2 regions of the Nocardioides sp. CPCC 206348 genome follow, and region 2 is predicted to be linked to the other one. Evidence: predicted binding sites of a transcription regulator. Region 2 holds the regulator's gene; the other holds the start of a gene.
What was found. The regulator LexA, encoded in region 2, represses DNA repair genes until DNA is damaged. The targets are predictions, from matches to a motif close to TCGAACANNTGTTCGA.

Region 1 (6,250 bases), on a different contig from region 2:
GCAGGACCCGGCGGACGTCGTACCCGACCTGGTGGCGGGGGCCGAGGCGATCGCGGTCCTGTACGACTCCGTCCCCAGCGACGCATGGGAGCGTCCGGGGCGCCGCAGCAACGGCAGCGTCTTCACCGTGGACACGCTCGGGAGGTACCACCTGCACGACGTCATCCATCACCGATGGGACGTCCGCTGGCTCGACCAGCGATGATGGTCGGGTGCGGCACACGGAGTTCTGGGAGCGGATGGAGCACCACCTCGGGTCCGGGTATGCCCACGTCTGGGCGGACCAGTTCGTGATGGCCACCCTCGGCGGCCGTACGGTCCGTGAGGCCATCGACGCCGGCGAACAGCCCAAGCAGGTGTGGCGCGCGGTCTGGGAACAGCTCGAGCTGCCCGCGAGCGAGCGGTGACCCTTCTCGATCCCACCCGGGACGTCCTCGCTGTGCAGCGTCGTACGGTCCGCGTCCTGGTCCTGACCCAGGCAGTAGGAGCCGTCGGCATCACCATCGGCATCGCAACTGCCTCCCTGCTCGCCCGCGACCTGTCGGGGTCGGAGGCACAGTCGGGCCTCGCGCAGACCGCGCAGGTGCTCGGTGCCGCCGTGATCTCGTTCCTGCTCGCGCCGCTGATGGCACGCCGCGGACGAAGGACGGGCCTGATGAGCGGCTACCTCATCGGCGCGTGCGGTGGCCTGCTCGCCGTCGTCGCCGGTGTCGTCGGGTCGATGCTGGTCCTGCTCGTCGGAGCCGTCCTCCTCGGCGCTGGTACGGCGGCCAACAGTGCCGCGCGCTACGCCGCCACCGACCTCGCGACCGACGCGACCCGTGCCCGTTCGTTGTCGCTCGTCGTGTGGGCGACCACCGTCGGCGCGGTCGCCGGCCCGAACCTCACCGGTCCGGCCGGGTCGTTCGCCGACGCTGTCGACATCCCCGAGCTGACCGGACCGTTCGCGCTCGGCGCGATGGGCATGCTGCTGGCTGCGCTGGTCGTCGGCGTCCTGCTCCGGCCCGACCCGTTGCTGCTCGCCCAGCAGCTCGAGGGGGAGGCGGACGCTGCCGCGGGTCGTGCCCCGCGCGTCGCCGGCGGCCGCTCGTCGTGGGGACGTGCCATGAAGGCGATCGGCGACAACCCGGTCCTCGGCTACGCGATCGCTGCTCTCGCCCTGGCCCACGCGACCATGGTCGGTGTCATGGTGATGACCCCGCTGCACATGGAGCACGGTGGTTCGGGCCTCGAGGTGATCGGCATCGTGATCAGCGTCCACGTCCTCGGCATGTTCGCCTTCTCGCCGCTGGTCGGGATGCTGGCCGATCGCGTCGGACGGCCGCCCGTGCTCGGTGCCGGGGGAGCGACGCTCCTGGTGGCGCTGCTGCTGTGCGCCTCGGCACCCACCGGCATGTCGTGGCAGGTGACCGCCGGGCTGTTCCTTCTCGGAGTCGGATGGTCACTGGTGATGGTGTCGGCCTCCACCCTCGTGGCCGAGCATGCGCCGATCGAGGCACGCACCGATGTCCAGGGGACCTCGGACCTGGTGATGGGCCTGACCGCCGCCGTGACGGGTGCGTTGGCGGGCGTGATCGTCGACCTCGGCGACTACCCGACGCTGGCGCTCGCGAGCCTGGTGCTCGTCGTCGGCGTGCTCGGCGCATCGGCCCGCGCAGCGGTCGAGACGACACGCCGCACCGCCTGACCAGGTCCGATCGCCGGGTCGTGCTGGCCCGTCAGCGAGGGCGCACCCGACGGCGCACGGCGGTCCAGACGCGGTCGCCGAGCGGAGTCCGCCGGATCCGGCGCAGCAGGCGCAGGGGAGCGCTGTCGGGCCGGGGCAGTTCCGGGGGCGTGGTGACCCGGAGGTAGGTGGCGCCCGTGGCGGGCCGGGCGGTGTCCGCCTCCAGCCGCTCCGCCGCGACCGCAAGCGCGGTGAACTGCTGCAGGACCCGTGGGTCCGGGCGACCGCCCCGCACTGCGTTGCGGAGGGCCTTCTCGACCGCAGGCCTGTGCATCAGCCCGGCGAGCGAGCCGTGCGAGGTGTCCAGCAGCTGGCTCATCACCGCCACACCGTCGCCCTCCCACACGCGGGTGGAGGTGGACTGCATGGACGGGACCTTCACGAAAGGTACGTCGGCCCATTCCGGCACCAGCCGGGCGATCAGGCCGGTGTGCAGCAGCTGGTCGCGTTTCTGCGCCGGGGCCGACGAGAACGTGGCGGCGACGAACCCGGGTGCCAGGAAGGGGGTGACCATGCCGGTGACGTAGGCGGAGGTGGCCCAGCGCCGCACTCGTTCCACCAGGTAGAGGTAGTCGAGGAGGTGCAGGCCGTGGACGCCGGTGGCCCCGGCGTGCTGGACGATGCCGTTGATGCGGTCGCGTTCAGCCTCCACGACCTCCGGAACGATGGCGGCCTTCGGTGCGCCACGGATCAGGCGGTCCAGTCCCGCCTGGTGCGGGGTGAGGGCGGGGTCGGCGTCGGCCGCCGGATACCAGTAGCCGGTGGCGAGCTCGCCCGCTGCGCCGGTGTAGGTGGCGGGCCGGACCTGTCTCGACAGCATCGCGGAGGTCACCGGGCGGGCCATGTAGGTCGACGGGAACTGGTGGTCGTAGTGGTCGCGCAGCCCGCGCGCACGCTCCAGCAGGCCGGTGTCCAGCACCGTGGCAGGTGCTCCGGCGAGCCGCACCACGTGCTCGGGATCGAGGCCGCGCCGGTCCCGCAGCAGCTGCACCAGGCGACGGGCCGTCTCGCCCTCGGCCGGGATGTCCTCGGTGGTGAGGAACCGCGGCGTCCGGTCGGCGGCGATCAGGGTGGCGGCGATGAGGCGCGAGTCCTTGCCGCCGGACAGGCCGAGGGTGATCTCGTCGGCGTAGAGCCGGTGCACGCTGTCGGCGACGCCGGTCAACGCGGTGGCGGCGCGGTCCAGCTGCTCCTCCACCGGGCGCCCCTGGTCGGCGAGCCCGCTGGCCACCACGTCGTCCACGGCGTACCGCAGCTGGCTGTCGACCTCCCAGCCGCCGCCGGGCAGGCGCCGCCCCGTGGCCCGCTCTCCGGGACGCAGCTGGCGGGTCCCGGCCACCGGTGACAGGTCCCCGCCGAAGTGCCCGCAGACGGTGTACGACGTCCAGCCGGCCAGGTCCGGCCGCGCCGTCCCGTGCAGGAAGGTGGCGAGCAGCGTGGGCTGGGTGCAGAACGCGGTGATGCCGTCGGCCGTGCCGGTGAAGACCCGGGCCATGCCGAGCCAGTCCTGCTGCAGGGCGAACCGGTCGGTGTCCAGGGCCAGCAGGGCGAACGGGGGGACTCCCTCGCGATGCACGTCGTCGCCGGCCAGCAGCCGCCGGGCGAGTGCCGGCGGGCCGGTCCCGACGTCGATGCCCACGGGGATCCCGTGCGAGACCGCGGTGACGGGACCCTCGGTGGCGACCACCGGCCACCGGTAGGCGCGCTGATCGGCGGGATGCAGGACGATGACGCCCCAGTCGTCGCCGCCGAAGTCGTGGCGCTGCCAGGAGGTGGGCACGAGATCGCGGAGCGCGGGGGCGACCCGGGCGGTCCGTGCCGAGGTCGCCTCGGTCCCCAGCGGACCACGGGCAAACCAGGACAGCACGACCTGCATGCGCCTACTCCGTTGTCGACGTCAGGATTTGTGAAGGCTAGCCGAAACGCGGCGTGGTCGCTGTCCCCGGCGTTCGGACGACACGCCGGGACCACCTGAACGGTTTCGAACACCTGTTCGTCTAGGTTTGTTCCCACGGGACGCTGGCTGACCGCCAACCGTCCACAGGTACGACGTACAGGCGTGTTTGTCCACACCCACGACCCGGCTGATCAGGCTGTGTCGGGACCTCGTCATAACGTCGCCGATGTACCGACCTCACCACGACACCAGGAGCGAACAACATGGCTGGCGATGACCGGATGAAGGCGCTCGACGCAGCGCTGCTCAGCATCGAGAAGAACTACGGCAAGGGCTCGGTGATGCGCCTCGGTGACGACACCCGTGCGCCCCTCGAAGTGATCCCGACCGGCGCGATCGCGCTGGACGTGGCCCTGGGCATCGGCGGGCTGCCGCGCGGCCGGGTCGTGGAGATCTACGGTCCCGAGTCCAGCGGCAAGACCACCGTCGCCCTGCACGCGGTGGCCAACGCCCAGGCCGCTGGCGGCATCGTGGCGTTCATCGACGCCGAGCACGCGCTCGACCCGGAGTACGCCAAGGCGCTCGGTGTCGACACCGACTCCCTGCTGGTCTCCCAGCCCGACTCCGGTGAGCAGGCGCTCGAGATCGCCGACATGCTGATCCGCTCCGGTGCGCTCGACCTGATCGTCATCGACTCGGTGGCCGCGCTCGTGCCGCGCGCGGAGATCGAGGGCGAGATGGGCGACAGCCACGTCGGCCTCCAGGCGCGACTGATGAGCCAGGCGCTGCGCAAGATGACCGGTGCGCTCAACAACTCCAACACCACGATGATCTTCATCAACCAGCTGCGCGAGAAGATCGGCGTCATGTTCGGCTCGCCGGAGACCACCACGGGTGGCCGGGCGCTGAAGTTCTACTCCTCGGTGCGCCTCGACGTCCGCCGGATCGAGACGCTCAAGGACGGCACCGACATGGTCGGCAACCGGACCCGCGTCAAGGTCGTGAAGAACAAGGTCGCCCCGCCGTTCAAGCAGGCCGAGTTCGACATCATGTACGGCAAGGGCATCAGTCGCGAGGGCGGTCTGATCGACGTCGGCGTCGAAGCGGGCCTCGTCCGCAAGGCCGGCGCCTGGTACACCTACGAGGGCGACCAGCTCGGCCAGGGCAAGGAGAACGCCCGGACCTTCCTCAAGGACAACCCGGACCTCGCCAACGAGCTGGAGAAGCGGATCCTCGAGACGCTGGGCGTGACGCCGACGGTCGACAACGACGCACTCTCCGACGAGCCCATCGGCGTGGATTCCTTCTGATCGTTGGTTTCGAGGCTCGCTGCGCTCGCACCTCAATCAGCGGCACCGGTGGTTGAGGTGCGAGGAGCGCCAGCGACGAGCCTCGAAACCACCGGGCTCATCTCACGGAGGCAGTCATGGCGCAGTGGCCCAACCGCAGGGCCGAGCCACCCGACGACCTCGGGTGGACCGAGGACGCCGACCCCGAGTCGGTCGCGCGCAAGATCCTGCTCGACCAGCTGAGCATCACGGCACGCAGCCGTCATGAGCTGGAGGAGCGGCTGGCCCGACGCAACGTCCCCGAGGACGTGGCGGGCCGGCTGCTCGACCGGTTCGAGGAGGTCGGGCTGATCGACGACGAGGCCTTCGCCCGGGCGTGGATCGACAGCCGGCAACGCACCCGCGGGCTCGCACGGACCGCGCTGGCGGCCGAGCTGCGTCGCAAGGGCATCGCGGACGAGACCGCCCGCACCGTGCTGGCGGAGGTCGACCCCGGTGACGAGGAGGACGCGGCAGGCGTCCTTGTCCGCAAGAAGCTGCGGACGATGCGCGGACTCGACCGGCAGGTCGCCACCCGCCGACTCGTCGGCATGCTCGCCCGCAAGGGGTACTCGCCCGGGCTGGCCTATGCCGTGGTCAAGCGTGAGCTCGGTGCCCCAGAATGGTCGGGTGACGACGAGTGAGACGCCGCCCCCCGCCCGCGAGGTCCTGACCTACGACCTGTTCGGCACCGCCGTCCGCGAGCTCGCCCAACAGGTCGTCGACGACGGCTTCGAGCCCGACATCGTGCTCGCGATCGCCCGCGGCGGCCTCGGCCTGGCCATGGGGCTCGGCTACGCGCTGGACGTGAAGAACCTGTCGGCGGTCAACGTCGAGTTCTACACCGGCGTCAACCAACGCCTCGACGTGCCGATGATGCTGCCGCCCACCCCCGCGGCGATCGACCTGACCGGCATGAAGGTCCTGATCGCCGACGACGTCGCCGACACCGGCAAGACGCTCGAGGTGGTCCGCGACTTCTTCGCCGACCACGTGGCCGAGGCGCGCACTGCCGTCATCTACGAGAAGCCCTGGACCGTCATCAACGCGGAGTACGTCTGGCGTCGTACGGATGCCTGGATCGACTTCCCGTGGTCCTCGACACCGCCGCTCGTCAATCGTCAGGGCGGCAAGGCCCATTAGGGTCGGCGCATGACCGCGTTCCCTGTCTCGGACCTGACCTCCTCGCTCCGGGTCGCCCCGGGCCCGATCGATCTCGCCGCCATCGACACCGATGCCGCGCCGGGCTTCGACGGTGACAAGGATGCAGGCGCCGAAGCGCTGCTGGACAAGGGCCCG
Region 2 (19,711 bases):
GGACACCTGCCAGCTGGTCATCATCGACCGCATCCCGTTCCCGCGCCCGGACGACCCGTTGATGAGTGCCCGTTCGAAGGCGGCCGACAAGGCGGGCGGCAACGGCTTCATGCAGGTCTCCGCGACCCATGCGGCGCTGCTGCTCGCGCAGGGTTCGGGTCGCTTGATCCGTACGACGTCCGACCGTGGCGTGGTCGCCGTACTCGACCCGCGGCTCGCGACCGCGCGCTACGGCTCGTTCCTCAAGTCGAGCCTGCCGCCCATGTGGGCGACGACCGACCCGGCCATGGTCCGGGCTGCGTTGAAGCGGCTCAGCCGCGCACAGCCTTGACCACGACGCTCTGGTAGACGCCGTCGTCCTTCGGCAGGCCACCGCAGGTCCACTGGTAGTCGCGCGTACCGCAGTTGACGTAGCGCGTGCTGGCGCTGACCGCGGCCACCTCGACCCAGTCGACGGCTCCACCGAAGGAGTACGACGACACGCCATCGCCCGTGCTGTTGAGTGCGACGATCTTGGCGACCGGCGCCTGGCCCTTCTTCTTCACGGTCACGACCGCGGCGCCGCCCGCGATGATGTAGTTGAGGTTGAGCTGGACCCGCAGCTTCCATGCGCCGGTCATCTTCGGGACGAACCGGTAGTGCTTGGCGCTCAGGTGGTGCAGCTGGAAGCGCAGGCTCTTGGAAGGCGCGGAGGCGCTGAGGTTGTAGGTCCCGTACAGCGGCGTGGGGGCGTAGCCGGCACCCTCGGAGTAGAACGCGGAGGGGCGTCGGTTCCAGAAGGCGAACCCGGCGAACTGCACGTTCATGGTGGTGCGCAGGTCGGTCAGCGCCGAGGTGATGGCCTGGACGGAGTACTGCCCGGCGCCCGCCTTCTCCCACATCTTGCGCACGATCACGGGAAGCAGTCCCTGGGAGGTGGGGTAGCGCTCGCCGAGGTACCGGAAGAAGATCCACGATCCGTACTGCGCGAGGTTGCCCCAGCGGTCGACGGGCTGGCTGGGCACGCCGAGCGGGCCGTAGGGCAGGTAGGACCGGTTGTCGTTGATCGCGTTGAAGAGCTCGTCCTCGACCCAGGTGGCGGTGCCCTCCATGAACCAGCCGTCCTCGTTCGCGTCGTAGGCGAACTGCACGGCGTGGAAGTACTCGTGGGCAGCGGTGACCTTGAGGTTGTCCGCCGGGGTGTGGCTCGGGTAGTCGGCGGCGCTGTAGTCGTTGTCGACGACGCAGTAGGCGGGCGCAGCACCGTGGCCGCTGATCTCCTGGTCGGTCGCGCAGTAGCCGTAGATGCCGAACTGGCCGAGCTCGGCGATGTAGACGTCGACCTTGTCGGCGCCGTTCCCGCCGATGAAGCCGTCGCCCGCGGGCCGCTGGTAGCCGGCCGTTGTGTACGCATTCGCCACCACGGAGAAGGCCTGGGCCACGAACTCGACGTAGTCGGGGTAGTTGGCGTCGGTGCCGGACCAACGGCCGCCCGGGCCGTTCTCGGGGTCGGCGGCGCTCGCGTCGGCTCCGTCGACGTAGTGCACGCAGAGGTAGCCGGTGCACAGCGGGGTGTTCTCCGGCGTCTGGTAGCAGGGCGGGCCGGTGTTGCCCTCGCACTCGTAGCTGCCGGGAGCGTTGGCGCCGTCGGTCGGTCGCGCGAGCAGGCGCCCGGCGTCGTCCTTCTTGTCCTTGGGCAGGTCGGCGCGGCTGGCCGCCAGGTCGCGCAGGGCGAGGGTCGCGTCCTTGCCGTGGTCCTTGGCGTCCGGCATGGTCGCCGTGGCTGCCGGGTCGAGCAGGTCCTCGACCGTCTCGAGGGCCTCCTCGGCGACCTCCTGCGGGGTCTCCGCCGCGGCCGCACCCGGGTCCGCTGGGTCGCCAGGGTCGGCCTGCGCTGCGGTGCCGAGGAACGGCACGAGCAGGAGGAGGGCGAGCAGGGCGATGAGCAGCCCCGAGAAGGGCAGGTTGCTGCGGCGCGTCATGGGGAAGTTCGGCCTTCGTGGTCGACGGATTGAACCCCCTGACCTTACGTCAGACCCGGCGAAGGACCGCCGTGACCTTGCCCAGGATCGTGGCGTTGGTGCCGTCGATCGGCTCGAACGCGGGGTTGTGCGGCAGCAGCCACACCTGCCCGGCCTTGCGCTGGAACGTCTTGACCGTCGCTTCGCCGTCGATCATGGCGGCCACGATCTCGCCGTTCTCGGCGGTCGGCTGCTGGCGGATCACGACGTAGTCGCCGTCGCAGATGGCAGCGTCGATCATCGACTCGCCACTGACCTGGAGCAGGAACAGCTGGCCGTCGCCGACGAGCTGGCGGGGGAGCGGGAACACGTCCTCGACGCGCTCCTCGGCCAGGATCGGGCCACCGGCCGCGATCCGGCCGACGACCGGCACGTTGCGCGGGGTCGGCGCTGCGTCGTTGATGCCGGTGTCGTCGTACCCGTCGTGACCGGTCTCCTCGACCGTCGACATGGCGCGGCGGGCGGCCATCACCTCGGGCAGGAAGACCTCGAGGGCGCGCGGGCGGTTGGGGTCACGCTTGAGGTAGCCCTTCTCCTCCAGGGTGCGCAGCTGGTGGGCGACGCTGGAGGTGCTGGTCAGGCCGACGGCCTGGCCGATCTCGCGCATGCTCGGCGGGTAGCCGCGCTTCTCGATGCTGTCCTTGATGTGCGCGAGCACGCGCAGCTGGCGGGCGGTCAGCCCACTGGCGTCCGGGGGGCCGTCGGGCAGCTCCGTGACGGTGCTGCCACTCGTGGTCTTGGCCTTGTCAGCCATGGATGCCCTCCCAAGTCTTCCGGCAGATCGCCCGGATCGGATGTGACGACGCTAACCGATGAACGGGCCGTTCTTCAAACATCTGTTCGAAGGGCGTGTCGCGACACGCCGTCGAGTGTTTGTTCGAACAGGTACTGGATTTGTTCGAACACCTGATCTAACCTCGTACACATGTTCGATCGAACGCCTGATCGATCAGCTTCTGTCGGACGGCCTGACTAGACATGGCCCGTCCACTTCCCCCGGAGGTTTCCATGAGCACCATCACGTTCGCCCCGCAGGTCTCCACCGTTCGTCGTACGACGACGGCCCGCCCGGTGCGTGCCCGCAGCCAGCACAGCCAGGTCCGGCTGACCCGCCGCGGCCGGCTCGTGGTGCTCGCGTTCGCCTTCGCCGTGGTGATCGCGGCCGCCGTGTGGCTCGCCGCCGGTTCCGCCGCGACCCGCGAGGGCGGCGGCGCTCCCGCCGTCGAGGTGGTCACCGTGGCGCCCGGCGAGACCCTGTGGGGCCTGGCCAGCGACGTGGCCTCGACCACCGGCGACGACGTCCGCTCGGTGATGGAGCAGATCCAGCAGCTCAACACGCTCGACTCGAGCATGGTCTACGCCGGCCAGCAGCTCCGCGTTCCGACGGAGTAACCACAGCTCGCCCGTCGCTTCGACCCCGACGGGTGCAGGGGAAGACGAGGGGCGGGGTCTGGCTCATGCAGCCGGACCTCGCCCTTCGCGCTGTCCGCCCGGGCTGTCCGCGCGCTACCGAGCGGCGCGCTTGCCGCCCTTGGGAAGGCTGGGGTCGCGCTTCACGCGGGGCTGGGGGCCTTCGCTCCAGCCGACCGCACGCGAGAGGCGTACGGCGAGCATGAACGCAAGGAACAGGCAGAACATGGCGCCGACGCAGGCGATCAGCAGGAAGAACCAGGCGCTGGCCTTGCCGTCGTGGCGGGCCGTGGCGCCGAAGTCGATCGCGGCGAAGACGAGGTATCCCCAGGCCACCAGCGCGAAGGTGATCCCGACGGCAAGCAGCAGGAGATCAGGTCGAAAACCTGCCTTGGCCCGGTCTCCGGATCGCTTGCCTCCCGCCACGGCGTCATTGTGTCCGATGGGTGGCTGACGTGTCCCCTCAACCCTCCGATGGGCCGGTTCGGAGCGCAAATGAGCCCGCCCGAAAAACTTCTTCGAACTCCTTGGGGGCCGGGCTTGCACCCGTGGTGGTCGAGGCGTACGGTTACCACTACATCTAGTAGTTACAACGATGTAGTTCTCCACATCTAGTCCACAGGACGAGGGGTGGAAACGCACAGATTTCGTCCCGTTGTGCACAGGAGGCTCCCCCTCTGTCCACAGCATCCGCCACCCAGGTTCTCGTGAGGAGGGCTCATGCACTGTCCGTACTGCAAGCACAGTGACACCAAGGTCCTCGACTCGCGGGTCTCCGACGACGGCTGTGCGATCCGCCGCCGCCGGATGTGCCTGGACTGCGAGAAGCGCTTCACCACCGTCGAGGCCATGCAGCTGACGGTGCTCAAGCGTTCCGGCGCCACCGAGCCGTTCACCCGCGAGAAGGCTGTCTCGGGTGTGCGCAAGGCGTGCAAGGGACGCCCCGTCGACGAGGACGACCTGGCCCGCCTGGGCCAGGAGGTCGAGGACCAGTTGCGCCTCGCCGGCAGCCCCGAGATCGCCGCCCACGAGGTGGGCCTGGCGATCCTTTCCCCGCTTCGTCGCCTCGACGAGGTGGCCTACCTTCGCTTCGCCTCGGTCTACCGCGGGTTCGACTCCGCGGCCGACTTCGAGAACGAGATCGCTCTCCTGCGCGCCGAGCGGCAGTTGCAGAGCGAACCAGCCCCCTCGGGCTGACCACAGACGCCCGGCAGGTGGTGGGGAAGCCGCCTGCCGGGCCACCCCCCTCTCGGATTCACCGGTTTTTAGAGACACCTTTGAACAGACACCGCCGCACGACGTACCAGGAGACCAGGAGAGACATGACCGAGACGGCCAGCAACACCGAGGCAGCCACCGCAACCGGCGGCCACAAGAAGGGTCTGAAGATCGAACGGGTCTTCAGCACCGAGGGCGTGCACCCCTACGACGCCATCAACTGGGAGCGTCGCGACGTCGTCCAGCAGAACTGGAAGACCGGCGAGACCGTCTTCGAGCAGCTCGGTGTCGAGTTCCCCGACTTCTGGTCCCTCAACGCCTCGACGATCGTCACCACGAAGTACTTCCGTGGCGCCGTCGGCACCCCCGAGCGCGAGCGCGGTCTCAAGCAGCTCATCGACCGGGTGGTCTCCCGCTACACCAAGGCCGGCATCGAGAACGGCTACTTCGCGTCTGCGGTGGACGCCGAGATCTTCGACCACGAGCTGACCTGGCTGCTCGTGAACCAGTACTTCTCCTTCAACTCTCCGGTCTGGTTCAACGTCGGCACCCAGTCCCCGCAGCAGGTCTCCGCCTGCTTCATCCTGTCGGTGGATGACTCGATGGACTCGATCCTGAACTGGTACAAGGAAGAGGGCTTCATCTTCAAGGGCGGCTCCGGTGCCGGCCTGAACCTCTCCCGCATCCGCTCCTCCAAGGAGCTGCTGTCCTCCGGTGGTACGGCGAGCGGCCCGGTCTCCTTCATGCGCGGTGCCGACGCCTCGGCGGGCACCATCAAGTCGGGCGGCGCCACGCGTCGTGCGGCCAAGATGGTCGTGCTCGACGTCGACCACCCCGACATCGAGGAGTTCGTCGAGACCAAGTGGCGCGAAGAGGACAAGATCCGCGCCCTGCGTGACGCCGGCTTCGACATGGACCTGGGCGGCAAGGACATCACGTCCGTGCAGTACCAGAACGCCAACAACTCGGTCCGCGTCAACGACGAGTTCATGACGGCCGTCGAAGAGGGTCGCGAGTTCGGCCTGCGTTCGCGCAAGGACGGCTCGGTCATCGAGACCGTCGACGCCCGCACCCTGTTCCGCAAGATCAGCGAGGCCGCCTGGGCCTGCGCCGACCCGGGCCTGCAGTACGACGACACGATCAACGACTGGCACACCAACCCGGAGACGGGCCGGATCACCGCGTCCAACCCGTGCTCGGAGTACATGTCGCTCGACAACTCCTCGTGCAACCTCGCCTCGCTTAACCTGATGAAGTTCCTCAAGGACGACGACACGTTCGACGCGCCGCTGTTCGCGAAGGCCGTCGAGCTGATCATCACCGCGATGGACATCTCGATCTGCTTCGCCGACTTCCCGACCGAGCCGATCGCCCAGACGACCCGCGACTACCGCCAGCTCGGCATCGGGTACGCCAACCTCGGCGCCCTGCTGATGGCGATGGGCCTGGGCTACGACTCCGACGGTGGCCGCGCGATGGCAGCCACCATCACCTCCCTGATGACCGGTACGTCGTACCGTCGTTCGGCGGAGCTGGCCGCGATCGTCGGTCCGTACGCCGGCTACGCCCGCAACGCCGAGGCCCACAACCGGGTGATGCGCAAGCACCAGGCGGCCAACGACACGGTCCGCACGCTGCACATCTCCGACGCCGAGGTGCACAAGCTGGCTTCCGCCGAGTGGGCGCAGGTCGTCGAGCTCGGCAAGACCAACGGCTTCCGCAACGCGCAGGCCTCGGTGCTCGCGCCGACCGGCACCATCGGCTTCATGATGGACTGCGACACGACCGGCATCGAGCCGGACTTCTCGCTGGTCAAGTTCAAGAAGCTCGTCGGTGGCGGCTCGATGCAGATCGTCAACCAGACGATCCCGCGTGCGCTGCGCAAGCTGGGCTACGACGCCGAGAAGGTGGAGGCGATCGTTGCCTACATCGCCGAGCACGGCCACGTCGTCGACGCTCCGGGCCTGAAGACCGAGCACTACGAGATCTTCGACACCGCGATGGGCGAGCGTTCGCTCAAGCCCATGGGCCACGTGAAGATGATGGCGGCCTGCCAGCCGTTCCTCTCGGGCGCGATCTCCAAGACGGTCAACCTGCCGGAGTCCGCTTCGGTCGAGGAGATCGAGCAGATCTACATGGAGTCGTGGAAGCTCGGCCTCAAGGCCACCGCGATCTACCGCGACAACTGCAAGGTCGGCCAGCCCCTGGCCGACGGTGGCGGCAAGGCCAAGAAGGACGCCGCTGACGCTGCCGACGCCGCGGATGCCGCCAAGGTCATCGAGAAGGTCGTGGAGAAGGTCGTCTACGCCCCGACCCGCAAGCGCCTCCCGAAGTCCCGCCTGGCCCGCACCACCTCGTTCACGGTGGCCGGTGCCCAGGGCTACATGACCTCGGGTGCGCACGACGACAAGACGCTCGGCGAGATCTTCCTCAAGCTCGGCAAGCAGGGCTCGACCCTGGCCGGCGTGATGGACGCCTTCTCGATCGCGGTCTCGATCGGCCTGCAGTACGGCGTCCCGCTGGAGACCTACGTCTCGAAGTTCACCAACCTGCGCTTCGAGCCCGCCGGCCTCACCGACGACCCGGACGTGCGCATGGCGCAGTCGATCATGGACTACGTCTTCCGCCGCCTGGCGCTGGACTACCTGTCCTTCGACGACCGCTCCGCCCTCGGCATCTACTCCGCCGAGGAGCGCCAGCGCCACCTCGAGACCGGCTCCTACGAGCCCCTCGAGGAGGACATCGGCAGCCCGTCCGAGCTGATCGACGCCCCGGTGGTTGAGGTGCGAGGAGCGCAAGCGACGAGCCTCGAAACCTCCGAGCCCACCGACGCCGAGATCGTCGAGGACCCGCTGGCCGGTGCCCCCGCCGTCGAGGTCAAGGTCGCCAAGACCACGGCCGAGCTCCTCGAGCAGCTCACCGGCACCGCCGTCGACAGCCCGCTGTGCCTCACCTGTGGCACGAAGATGCGGCCCGCTGGCTCGTGCTACGTGTGCGAAGGGTGCGGCAGCACCAGCGGCTGCAGCTGACAGCAAGGTCGTCGAGTAGCCCGAGCCGTTAGGCGAGGGCGTATCGAGACACACGAAGGCCCGGTCACCTCTTGCGAGGGGGCCGGGCCTTCGGCGTTGGGATCATTGGCCGAGATTGGATCAACCAGGTTGATCCGATCCCAGCCAATAACGGGCTGACGAGAAGCTAAAGCGTCACCGTGGGGTGGAAGTAGTCGAACAGTGCCGACTCGATCGGTTCGTCGAAACGCAACAGCATTTTCACGACAGGGAGCTGGTTACCCTTGCCGTCGGTCATCGTGGTGTCCTCGGCGTCGTACGCCGTTGGGCTACCGAGGTAGTAGAAGTCCTTGCCCTCGGCATCGTCCTTCTTCACGAACACGTGGAGGTCGAGTTCGTTGGCAGCAATGGCCCGCTCGACGGGGCTCTTGAGGTGCCGCTGGGACTTGGTGAACCACACCATCGTTGAGCGATCCACGATGGCGTCCTCGTAGGCGGTGCTCGCAGAGACGTCATCAGCCTTGTGGAGGGTGACGAAGATCGGGCAGACGCCTTGGGCCATGTCGGCCTTGTAGCCGTAGATCGTTGATGTCCACTTCCGAGGGAGGGACAGGAGTCGCGTGGCTTCCTTGCGGCCGTACTGCATTCCCGGGGTGAACGGGACGTCGCGTCGATACCGGTCGCTGACTAGCGCGATGCCCGTCTTGAGGATGTCGGCCACAGCGTTGCGGAAAGTCTTGTTGCCCTCGTAGGCGGCGACGACGTCAGCCCTGAGACGAACGTCGTCCCCCGTGCGTTCGACGACGCCCCGCGTGTAGCGCTTCAAGTCCGCCTCAGCGTGGTGGGCCAGAGTGAACGTGTCGACGGCACCCTCGACAACGGCGCGAGTCGACGGCAAGCCTTCGTCGGCGCATACCTCGCGAAGTCGTTGGATCGACGATGGTCCGTCGAGCAGAGTGCGAAGGATGACGAACTCATGCAAGCGCCGGGCGGTGAGTACCTCGTGGCTCAGTAGCCCAAGCGCGCGGTCTTCGGTGTCGGTGAATCCGTGATCCTCGCCCAGAGTGGCCTTGAGCAGTGCAGGAAAGTGAGCGCGATCAGTCGCGAGGAGAACGGGGTCGACGGACTCGAACCGGTAGAAGTCCCAAAGCTCCGGCAGCCCGCCCACACGGTTACTCATCCCTGTGATGGCAACCTTCAAGCGAGCCGCGTTGTTCAGGGTGGTGTCGCCAATGGACTGGAGCACCCGTTCTTGCGAGACCTTGTCGAAGCGCACGCTGGAGAGTCCAGGCAGAACGCCCGTCTCCTCGGCCGCGATCAGGTTCTTGCGCAGCGATTCCTTGTTGAGGGACTCGTCGCCGAACAGTGCGATCGGGATGAGGAAGTTGTTGGCGTAGTTCCCGATCACATCGATGACGACGAGGTACTCCTTGCCGTCGGCCTTGCGAAGCCCGCGGCCGAGTTGCTGGACGAAGACAATCGCTGACTGCGTCTGGCGAAGCAGGATCACCTGGTTGACCGAGGGGATGTCGACCCCTTCGTTGAAGACGTCGACCGTCAGGATGTAGTCGATGGCGCCACGTTCGAGTTCCTCGACCACGTGCTCTCGGTAGGGAATCGAGTCCGTACCTGTCAGCGCGACCGTGCGAAGTTGTTTCCCTCGCAGAGTGCGTTGGTTCAGGGCCTGAGCTAGGGCGTGGGCTTCATCCTTGCGGCTGCAGAAGATCAGGCCTCGTGGTGCGACACCTGCCTGGCCGTACTTGGTGATGGCTTCGAGCAGGTGGTCGACGCGCTCGGGAGTGATGAGGAACGCGAGATCGGAGTCCGCGGTTGCGGTCGTTCCGTCGTCGAGGGTGACGTCCGCGACGCCGTAGTAGTGGAACGGACTCAGCATGTCTGCCTCGAGAGCGTGAGTCAGACGAATCTCGTACGGCACGTTGTAGTCGAAGAGTTCGTAGACGTTGAAGCCGTCGGTGCGCTCGGGAGTCGCGGTCATGCCGAGCAGGAACTCTGGCTGGAAGTAGTCGATGACGCGACGGTGGGAGATGGCACCGGCACGGTGTGCTTCGTCAACGATCACGTAGTCGAAGGCGTCGGGTGCGAGAGCCGCGAGAACGTCGGGTTGAGACAGGGTCTGAACGGTCGCGAAGGTGTAGCGCCGGTCGGTCTGCTTTGAGGTGCCGGAGAGCTTGCCGTAGTCGGACGGAGGTCCGCCGAGTACCCGCTGATACTCGTGGATCGTGCGATCCAGGATCTGCTCACGGTGCACGATGAACAGCATTCGACGCGGATTGAACGCGCGGACATCAAGAGCTGACAGGATCGTCTTGCCCGTCCCCGTGGCGGAGATGATGATCGCTCGCGACTCGCCTTTGCGTCGAACATCCGCGATCTCAGCAAGTGCGTCACGCTGCATCAGGTTCGGGACAACGCCGCGATGCGGTTCGACCTCGTCAATGGTCGATGCGGACACATCGAGCGGCGCTCGATGCGGGCGGGGGCCCGGCGCGACGAACGACGCGGCGTACTGCTCGATCCATTCGGGCGTCAGAGGGATCGATTCGGCGAGTTGGTCGTCGATCAGTCGTCGGACCTGGGCGGCTAGGTCGCTCCCCGTTGCTGCCGACACCTTGAGATTCCACTCATGGTTCTTGACGAGCGCACTCTCCGTGAGGTTCGAGCTGCCGACCATCGCGGTGACCCCATCCGCGTGATCAAAGATGTAGCCCTTGGGGTGGAAGGCGCTCGCGCGGTGCAGGCGCACGTCGACGCCGTAGTCGGCAAGGGTGAGGAGCTCGGCGAAGGCCTCAGGACGGTTGAAGCCCAGATAGTCGGACGTGACAATTCGCCCTGTTCCGCCAAACTCGAAAATCTCTTGCTTCAACAGGGCGATGGCGCGAGGGGAGACAAAGGCGACCGAGAAGAGGAAGCCCGAAGCTCGCTTCAGTTCGTCTCGCAGTACGCGGAGCACGGACTCGCTCTCGCCGTTGAGCACCATCTGGGGATGGTGTTGGCGAGGCGCGACCACGTCGCCACCGAGATAGCCGAACTGGACGTCGAGGGCCAACTCCTTGTGCCAGCCGATGTCACTCATCGATCGGCCAACTCCGCCTGGATCTTCTCGACGGCGGGAATGTCGGCGGGTGCCCAATCCAACTCGGAGAGCCTGGACGGCGAGCGCCACTCGACGGCCGCGTGTTCGGTCAGACTCGGGGTGCCGTCGATAAGTTCGCAGTAGAACGTGGTGAGCGTGACGATGCCGAAGTCGTACTCGTGGGTGGTCGAAACGACCTCCTCGCCGACGCGGACCTGGCATTCGAGCTCTTCGTCAATCTCGCGCTCGAGCGCGTGACGGGGAGTCTCGCCTGGTTCGATCTTGCCGCCGGGGAACTCCCACATGCCGGCGAGAGCGCCGTCGCCGCGCTGGGCACACAGAACGTCACCGTCCCTGACGATGACCGCCCCGACAACGTTGATCTGCTTCTTGGCGACCGGTTGCTCCACGTGCCGAAGCTTAGGGGTGGGGCCGATAGAAACATCTCCTTTGAGCGCAGCCTGGCGGCCTGGGCCAAAGCACGGCGACTCACGGCTGATGATTCACTCGGATCCGCGCGCTCGCCCCACCCGATGCGTCATGCCAGTCCTGACGATCCGCTGCGGAATCGCCTGCCGCCAGCCGATGATCGGGGCATGACCCAGGAGACGGTGGTGAACCGGTGGAAGCGGTACGGCAAGGACCGCCTCTACGTGTCTGTGCCTGTCGAGGGTGGTGACGATCTCAAGGTTGGATGGTGGGATCTCCTCTCTGACGAGGCTCACCCCGAGAACCCGGCACACGCCGCTCTACTCTCGTCCGCAGTCGCCTCGTGGCGACAGCAGAATGGCGGTGAGAACTCTCCGGTGCCGTCGACGCGGGCGACGTCTGTAGAGCCGTCCGCTCCGGCGGAACCGTTACCTGTTGCCGCTCCCGCTTCAGTGCTGGACGCAACGGCGAGGCCCTGGCGCGACCTGTCCGAGAACCGCGCCGGGGCAGCGGCCCGGGAGCAGGCCTTGTCTAGACGCGCCGCAGCGCCGGTCAAGACAACACTCGCTCGGGTGCTCGGCGTCCACACCGACGAGCGCGCGTGGCGTATCGGCGCCCACGGCGAAGAACTTGTGGCAACCCAACTCAACAAGGCAGCAATCAGAGACCCGCGCTGGCGATTCCTTCACGCCATCCCCGTTGGCAATCGAGGATCCGACATCGACCATCTCCTCATCGGACCCGGAGGAGTGTTCACCGTTAACGCAAAAAACCACCCCGGAGCCAAGATCTGGGTCGGCGGTAACACGCTCATGGTCAATGGCGCGAAGACTCAACACATCCGCAACGCCCGCTACGAAGCCCAACGGGCATCGAAGTTTCTCACTCAAGCCTGCGGTTTCCCGGTCCACGTTGACGGCCTTGTAGTCACCGTCAATGCAAGAGACGTCGTCATCAAGGCCCAACCCGAGGGCGTCTCCGTCACGTGGCGCAAGAACGTCTCGACGTGGCTGCTCAACCACGGAGACGTTCTCAGCGATGAGGCCATCAGTGCCATTTACGAGATGGCCCGCCGCTCCACCACTTGGACCGGCGCCCATCCATAGCGTGCGGCCATCGGAGGCGTGAGCACAGCGCCGCCGGGTTCGGCCGCAGCCACGACGACCCGCTACGTCCCGAGGTGCCGCTTCACGAGCTCGACAGCCGGCTCGTCCGCCGGCGCCCACTCGAGGTCATCGAGCTCATCCGGCGGGAGCCACAGCAACGCCGCATGCTCGGTCGCGGTCGGCGTACCGTCGAGAAGGTCGCAGTAGAACGTCGTGAGGGTGATGACGCCGAAGGCGTACTCATGCGTCGTGGCGGTCACCTTGGCGCCGACCTTGATCCGGCAGCCGAGTTCTTCGAGGATCTCGCGTTCGAGTGCGTGGCCCGCGGACTCGCCGGGTTCGATCTTGCCGCCGGGGAACTCCCACAGGTCGCCGGTCTCGCCGCCCGGTGCGCGCCGGGCGCACAGCACCAGGCCGTCGCGGACGATGACCGCGCCGACGACCTTGTAGTGCTTCTTCGCGGAGGGCGTCATGGGACGTGAGCCTAGGGTGCGCCCGCCCGTGCCCTCCGCCAGAAATGACGAAGGCCCGGACTTCCGCGTGGGGAGCCCGAGCCTTCGACAGCTTCAGCGGCGTTCTTCGACCACCGTGTGGCGACTGCGCTGCTGGTTCACGATCAGCGACACCACGATGGCCAGGATGCCGACGGCCAAGAGGATGCCGCCGAGTGCCGAGTCGTCGATGAACGACATGTCGATCGTCACGACGTCGAGCAGCAGGATCAGCCCTGCCGCGATGAGCACGATGCCCAGTCCGATAGCCATGATTTGCTCCTTCGATCAGAGTTGTTGAGGACGAGAAGTCAGTTGAAGATCGAGACGCCGCCGGGGCCGACGAGGAGGCCCACGACGATCAGCAGGGCGCCGTACAGGATCCGTCCCTTGACGAGCGAGACGACGCCAGCGATGACCAGGACGACCGCGATCAACCACAAGATGGTGAGCATGAGAACTCCAATCGATTCCTTCGGCTCCTTCGCCGAATGACCTTCGATACCCCAGAACCCCCATTCCATACGGGTTCTGTGCACACTGGCGGCATGGTCTCGTTGAAGTACGCCGTGGTCGAACGCGAACGCCGGTTCCTGGTCGCTGCGCTTCCCGAGGGAGTGGGGGAGACCTGGGAGATCGAGGACCGGTACGTCGACGGGAGCCGCCTCCGGCTTCGGGAGGTACGACGACCCGACGGCACCATCGTGCGCAAGCTCGGGCACAAGGTGCGCCTTGGCGACAGCCCGGCCGAGGTCGCGTGCACGTCGCTCTACCTCGACGACGCCGAATGGACCCTGCTCCTCTCGAGCCTGCCGGGAAGGACGCTGCGCAAGCGGCGGCACCACGTCCACCGCGACGGGTGGCACGTCGTCGTCGACGAGCTCGAGGACGGCACGCTGCTCGCCGAGATCGATGACGGCGACCACGAACCCCGGCCAGTTCCGGTCTGGCTCGACGTTCTCGAGGACGTCAGTGGCGACGAGGCGTGGACCGGCGCCGCGCTCGCGCGCGGGGACAGCTGACGATTCCGCCCCTGGGAGGACGACAGCGCCTGCCCCAGCCGCGAAGATCGACCCATGCGACTTCCTGGAGCCATCGTCCGGCCGCTGATCAAGTCGGGCAAGAAGCCGATGAACGCCATGCGCGCGCCCGAGGCGATGACCGTCCTGGACCGGCCGGTGCAGCACACCGACTTCTCGTCCCTCGACGGTCACGTCCACGTGCTGCTGGTGACCTACAAGCGCGACGGGACGCCCATTCCGTCGCCGGTGTGGTTCGCCCGCGACGGCGAGACGCTCTATGTCTGGACCGAGATCAACGCCTTCAAGGCCAAGCGGATCCGCAACGATCCGCGCGCGCTCCTCGCCCCCTGCGATGCCCGCGGCGTCCCTGAGGGTGATCCGATCGCCGCGCGCGGCCGGGTCCTCACCGACGAAGCAGACCGGCAGCGCGCCGCGAAGGTGATCCGCGGCCAGTGGGGGATCGGCCGCCGGATCTTCGAGCTCGTGTCGCGCCCGCTCACCGACGTGCACTACCTCGCCTTCGAACCGGCGCCGAAGGACTGACTTCGCCGTTCCCCTGACAGGGTCGGACCCTGGCCGTACGTTCCGCACATGCGCCGCCACCCCCTGCTCCTCGCGGTGGCGATCGTCGCGCTGGTCTTCGTGCTGTTCCGCGTGTTCGGCGATGCCAGTGCCAGGCCCCACAACGAGGTCCAGCAGGTCCAGCCCAAGGACGGCCGCACGCTCGTCGTCACGCACGTCGTCGACGGCGACACCGTCGACCTCGACAACGGCGAGACCGTGCGTCTCGTCGGGATCGACACCCCGGAGCGTGGTGAGTGTGGCTACGACGAAGCCCGGGACGCGCTCGTCGACCTGGTCGACGGCAAGCGGATCACCCTCGGCGCCTCCGACGAGGACCGCGACCGCTACGACCGGTTGCTGCGGTACGTCGACGTCGGCAAGGTCGACGCCGGCCTGCAGCTGATCAAGCAGGGGCTCGCGATCGCGCGCTACGACTCCCGCGACGGCTACGGCCGCCACCCGCGCGAGGACCGCTACGTCAAGGCCGACCGGGCCAGCCCGCCCTCGGTCTGCGGCTAGCCTCGCCACCGTGGCCAGCAACACCGACGACGTCGTACGACGCGCGCGCTCCCTGCTCGGCCGCACCTTCACCGCCCACGACGTCACGATCCGGATCACCGAGGTCGAGGCGTACGGCGGCCGCGAGGACCCCGCCTCCCATGCCTTCACCCGCACCCCGCGCTCGGAGGTGATGTACGGACCGCCCTGGCGGCTCTACGTCTACCGCTCCTACGGCATCCACTACTGCGCCAACGTCGTCACCGGACCCACCGAGATCGGGGCCGCGGTGCTGCTGCGGGCAGGGGAGGTGGTCGACGGAATCGACCTCGCCCGGGCCCGCCGCAACGACGCCCCCGACCACCAACTGGCACGAGGACCGGGCAACCTCGCCCAGGCGCTCGCCATCACGCTCGACGACCTCGGCACCGACCTCCTGGCCCCCGGTGCCGTCGCCCTCGGGCCGGAGGTACGCCACCGGCACCGCATCGAGGCCGGCCCGCGCGTCGGCGTCTCCAAGGCGGCCGACGTGCCCTGGCGGTTCTGGCTCGCGGGCGAGGCCAGCGTGTCGTCGTACCGCCGGAGCCCGCGCGCGCCGGCCCTCACGCCGACGCCCACTAAAGTTCGGCCGTGACCTTTGAGAACGTGACCCTGGACCCGCAGGCCAACATCTACTTCGACGGCAAGTGCGTCAGCCACACCTTCCACCTCGCCGACGGCACGAAGAAGTCGGCCGGCGTGATCTTCCCGGCACAGCTCAACTTCGGCACCGCTGCGCCCGAGGTGATGGAGCTCAACGCCGGCGCCTGCCGGATCCGCCTGGCCGGCTCCGAGGAGTGGACCGAGTACGCCGCCGGCGAGTCCTTCAGCGTCCCCGGCGACTCGTCCTTCGACATCGAGGTCACCGAGACGCTGGGGTACGTCTGCCACTACGGGTGACATCGTGGGGCGGGTGATGCAACCCGCCGGGACCTCCCACTCGTGTAGGGGACATGAGACCGACGCCGCGTGACGCGGAGTTCGAAGAGTTCGTACGACGACGCCGCTCCCACCTCCTGGGTACGGCGACCGTCCTGACCGCCGGCGACCACTACCTGGCCGAGGACCTCGTCCAGGGCACCCTGGTGCGCCTGTACCTCGCCTGGGGCCGGGCCACGAAGCGCGGCGGCGTCGACGCCTATGCGCGACGGGTCCTGGTCAACGCCTTCATCGACCACCGCCGCCGACCCATGGTGGCGAAGGAGAAGGTGACCGGCGAGCTGCCGGATCGGGCCGGCCCGTCGGCCGAGGAGCCGATCGACGCGGAGCTGCTCGCCGCGCTGAGCGCGCTGCCGGCCCGGATGCGGGCGGCCGTCGTACTGCGCCACGTCGTCGACCTCAGCGTCGAGGACGCGGCCGACGCGCTCGGCTGCAGCGAGGGCACGGTCAAGAGCCAGACGGCTCGCGGCCTGGCCAAGCTCCGCGACGTCCTGCCCGACCCCAGCACCGTCCCCAGCACCCCGCACACCCCCCACGAAGGAGACGCATCATGACCGACCTCGACCTCACCGATCGCCTGCGCAAGCTCAACGACCTCGACCCGGCGATCACCGACGACATCGTCAAGCGCGACGTGCTCCGTGGTCGCGGCGCCGCCCGTCGTCGTACCGTCCGGATGGGCGTGGCCGGCCTCGGCATTGCCGCCGTCGCTGCCGTCGGCGTGACCGTGGCGATCAACGCCGACCAGGACCGCGCGCCGGTGATCGCCCAGGACTCCACCGACAACACCGACGACCAGGTCCAGGCCGGCGACCTCGAGCTGGTCAACTACACCGGCGCCCAGGAGCCCGGCTTCGTGATCACCAAGGTGCCCGAGGGCTTCGTGCTCGAGGGTGCCGGGCCGTTCAACCTCAACATCGCCCGGCCCGACAACCTGACCGGACTCGACGTCTTCGTCGACAAGGTCACCGTGATGCTCGAGTCGTCCTCGGTCACAGGCGCTCCGGAAGGCACGCCGGTCAAGGTCGGCGACCTCGACGGGTGGCTGCGCGACAGCGACGAGGCCAAGGCACTGACCTACATCGACGGCACCCACCGTGTCGTGGTCCAGGTCTGGAACTCGCTCGGCCTCACCGACGACCAGATCATCGAGTTGGCCGAAGGCGTCACCGTGACCGCGGAGGCGCAGGCCGGCGTCGGCTGACCTGCGCCCCTCGGTAGGTCACGCCACCTCGGCCAGCTCCGGTTCCGGAGCGGTCGGGGTGGTGGCGTCTGCAGTCCGCCGGTCGAGGACCAGGCCGGCAACGGCCACCGCGGCGCCGACCGCGCAGACTGCGGCGGCGAAGCCGAGTCCCGGTCGGTAGGCGTCGAGCACGTCGGCGGCTGATGTCGCCCCTTCGGCGCCCGACGTGACGATGGCGGTGGTCACGGCCAGCACGATCGCCGCCCCGACCTGCATCGAGGTCTGCAGCACGCCCGCGGCGAGACCCTGCTCGTCGTCATCGATGCCGCTGGTGGCCTGGATGTTGATGGCAGGGAAGCCCACCCATCCGATGCCGATGAGGAGCAGTGCGGGCAGCAGCATGCCGACGTACGACGGCGAGGTGTCCAGGCGCAGCACGAACATCAGGTAGCCGATCGCCATCACCGTCATCGTCACGGCGATGATCGGGCCGGTGCCGAAGCGGCCGACGAGCTTGTCGGAGTAGATCGCCGACAGGGTGACCATCAGGCCGATCGGCAACAGGGCGAGCGCGAGCTCGAGCGGGCTCCAGCCCAGGTCCTCCTGGAGGAACAGGGTGACGATGAACTGCCAGCTGAAGTACGAACCACCGACCGCGACGATCGCGATGCTCGCGCGCACCAGGGTCGACTTGCGCAGGATGCCGAGCCGGATCAACGGGTGGGCGATGCGCTGCTCGATCGCGACGAAGGCGGCGAACAGGACGGCCACGGCGACGAACGAGCCGACCGTGCGGGCCGATGCCCAGCCGGCTTCGGGTGCCGAGACGACCGTGTAGACGAGGAGCAGCATCGCCGCACCGGAGGTGATCGCACCGAGCACGTCGTGGCCGCCCTCGGCGACCGCCTTGTCGCGGGGGACCAGGAAGTACGCCGCCACCAGCGCCAGCAGCGCGATGGGCACCGGCAGCAGGAACGTCCAGCGCCAGCCGACGCCGGTCATCAGGCCGCCGAAGAGCAGCCCGGACGAGTAGCCGCCCGCACCGAACACGGTGTAGATCGACAGCGCCTTGTTGCGGGCCGGTCCCTCGGCGAAGTTGGTGGTGATGATCGACAGGCCGGTCGGTGCGGTGAACGCAGCGGCGAGGCCCTTGATGAAGCGGGTCGCGATGAGCAGCGGGCCCGAGCTGACGAAGCCGCTGAGCAGCGACGCCACGGCGAAGACCGCGAGCGCGATCAGGAAGACCTTGCGGCGACCGAGCAGGTCGGCGGTGCGGCCACCGACGAGGAGCAGGCCGCCGTACCCGAGGACGTAGCCGCTGATCAGCCACTGCAGCGTCGAGGTCGACAGGTCGAGCTCGGCGCCGATGGACGGCAGTGCGACTCCGATCATGGAGACGTCGAGGCCGTCGAGGAAGAGCACGATGCACAGGGTCATCAGGAGGGCCCAGGTGCGGGTGGACCAGCGGATCGCGCTGATCGTGGAGGGTGGATTGGAGGTTGTCGAGGACATGCCGAGAAGGGTTTCATGCACGTGCATTGAATGCAAGCGCAAATAATGTGTTTGCATGAATGTAACCTGCTGGCTAGGATGCAGCCGTGTCGAAGGTCCGCGCTCCGCAAGCACCCGTCGCCGAATGGCGCGCGTTGCTGGACCGCCACGCAGTCGTGAGCTGTGCGCTCGAGAAGGCGATGCAGGATCGCCACGGCATCGGGCTCAGCGAGTTCGAGACGCTGGACCGGATCGTCGACGCCAACTGCGGCAAGTACCGCATGGCCGAGCTCGCCCAGGACATCCACCTCAGCCAGAGCGCGCTGTCGCGCGCGATCACCCGGCTCGAGAAGGACGGCCTGGTCTCGCGGTCGACCTGCGACGACGACCGCCGCGCCGTCTTCGTCTGCCTGACCGACCAGGGTCGTCAGGTGTACGACGACGCCCTGCCCACGCACCGCGAGGTGCTGAGCAACAGCTGGGACTAGAGGCCGCTCGGGTCGTCCGGGACGTCGACGGAGTGGGACTGCAGCACCTCGAGCGGGATGAGCTCGAGCGCCCGCTCGTTGGTCGACGCGAGCACGATCGGAGCCGCGGCTCCGTCGTCGTACGCCTGCAGCCAGCGGGCTGCGACCACGCACCACCGGTCACCGGGGTGCAGGCCCGCGAACTGCCACTGCGGACGCGGCGTCGACAGGTCGTTGCCGACGGCCATCTGGTGCGCCAGGAACTCCTCGGTCATCACCGCGCACACCGCGTGCAGCCCGACGTCCTGCGGCCCGCACGAGCAGTTGCCGTCGCGGTAGAACCCGGTCATCGGATCGGTCCCGCAGGGCTGGAGGTCGCCACCGAGGACGTTGCGCTCGCTCATGAGTCACCCGATCGGCGCAGGATGCGGGTGAACCGGGTGTGGTTCGCCGCGGCGTTGCTCAACAGGATCACCAGCAGTCCGAGCACGGAGTAGAGGCCGAGCACCACGAACGGTGCCGACGTCGACGCGTCGGGGAAGTAGAGCGCGTCGCGGGCGACCGTCGCCCCCGCCCCCGGCGGCAGCAGCTGGCCGATCGTATGGCCGAAGCGCGGGAGCATCTCCGGTGCGATCGACGACCCGGAGATGATCAGGCCGACGGTGAAGTAGAGGCCGCCGATCAGGGACCCGGCCGGCCCGATGAGGGCGACGAATGCGGCGGTCGAAGCGGTCACCGCGAGCGAGATCAGG

Region 1: recA (recombinase RecA) is a predicted target of LexA. The motif match lies at 3,708-3,723, and genes of this name have one in related genera.

What each region holds. Positions count from the first base shown of each region.
Region 1 covers NZ_JBMCZA010000159.1:1,616-7,865, forward strand. Annotated here, with positions in the region: gene ACOADB_RS11515 (DinB family protein) at 1-205, shown strand, start outside; gene ACOADB_RS11520 (DUF3046 domain-containing protein) at 213-407, shown strand; gene ACOADB_RS11525 (MFS transporter) at 404-1,687, shown strand; gene ACOADB_RS11530 (hypothetical protein) at 1,719-3,602, opposite strand; gene recA (recombinase RecA) at 3,887-4,933, shown strand; gene ACOADB_RS11540 (regulatory protein RecX) at 5,050-5,595, shown strand; gene ACOADB_RS11545 (phosphoribosyltransferase) at 5,582-6,094, shown strand; partial or broken gene ACOADB_RS11550 (polyphosphate kinase 2 family protein) at 6,104-6,250, shown strand, end outside.
Region 2 covers NZ_JBMCZA010000210.1:101,384-121,094, reverse strand. Annotated here, with positions in the region: partial or broken gene ACOADB_RS21520 (ATP-dependent DNA helicase) at 1-331, shown strand, start outside; gene ACOADB_RS21515 (MXAN_6640 family putative metalloprotease) at 312-1,961, opposite strand; gene lexA (transcriptional repressor LexA) at 2,011-2,754, opposite strand; gene ACOADB_RS21505 (LysM peptidoglycan-binding domain-containing protein) at 3,009-3,392, shown strand; gene ACOADB_RS21500 (hypothetical protein) at 3,507-3,836, opposite strand; gene nrdR (transcriptional regulator NrdR) at 4,131-4,607, shown strand; gene ACOADB_RS21490 (vitamin B12-dependent ribonucleotide reductase) at 4,733-7,657, shown strand; gene ACOADB_RS21485 (DEAD/DEAH box helicase) at 7,824-10,820, opposite strand; gene ACOADB_RS21480 ((deoxy)nucleoside triphosphate pyrophosphohydrolase) at 10,727-11,140, opposite strand; gene ACOADB_RS21475 (nuclease-related domain-containing protein) at 11,327-12,265, shown strand; gene ACOADB_RS21470 ((deoxy)nucleoside triphosphate pyrophosphohydrolase) at 12,328-12,738, opposite strand; gene ACOADB_RS21465 (hypothetical protein) at 12,832-13,029, opposite strand; gene ACOADB_RS21460 (GPGG-motif small membrane protein) at 13,068-13,211, opposite strand; gene ACOADB_RS21455 (hypothetical protein) at 13,305-13,778, shown strand; gene ACOADB_RS21450 (PPOX class F420-dependent oxidoreductase) at 13,833-14,321, shown strand; gene ACOADB_RS21445 (thermonuclease family protein) at 14,370-14,861, shown strand; gene ACOADB_RS21440 (DNA-3-methyladenine glycosylase) at 14,872-15,474, shown strand; gene ACOADB_RS21435 (pyrimidine/purine nucleoside phosphorylase) at 15,471-15,779, shown strand; gene ACOADB_RS21430 (SigE family RNA polymerase sigma factor) at 15,833-16,372, shown strand; gene ACOADB_RS21425 (hypothetical protein) at 16,369-17,022, shown strand; gene ACOADB_RS21420 (MFS transporter) at 17,041-18,513, opposite strand; gene ACOADB_RS21415 (MarR family winged helix-turn-helix transcriptional regulator) at 18,600-18,980, shown strand; gene ACOADB_RS21410 (DUF2237 family protein) at 18,977-19,363, opposite strand; gene ACOADB_RS21405 (ABC transporter permease) at 19,360-19,711, opposite strand, start outside.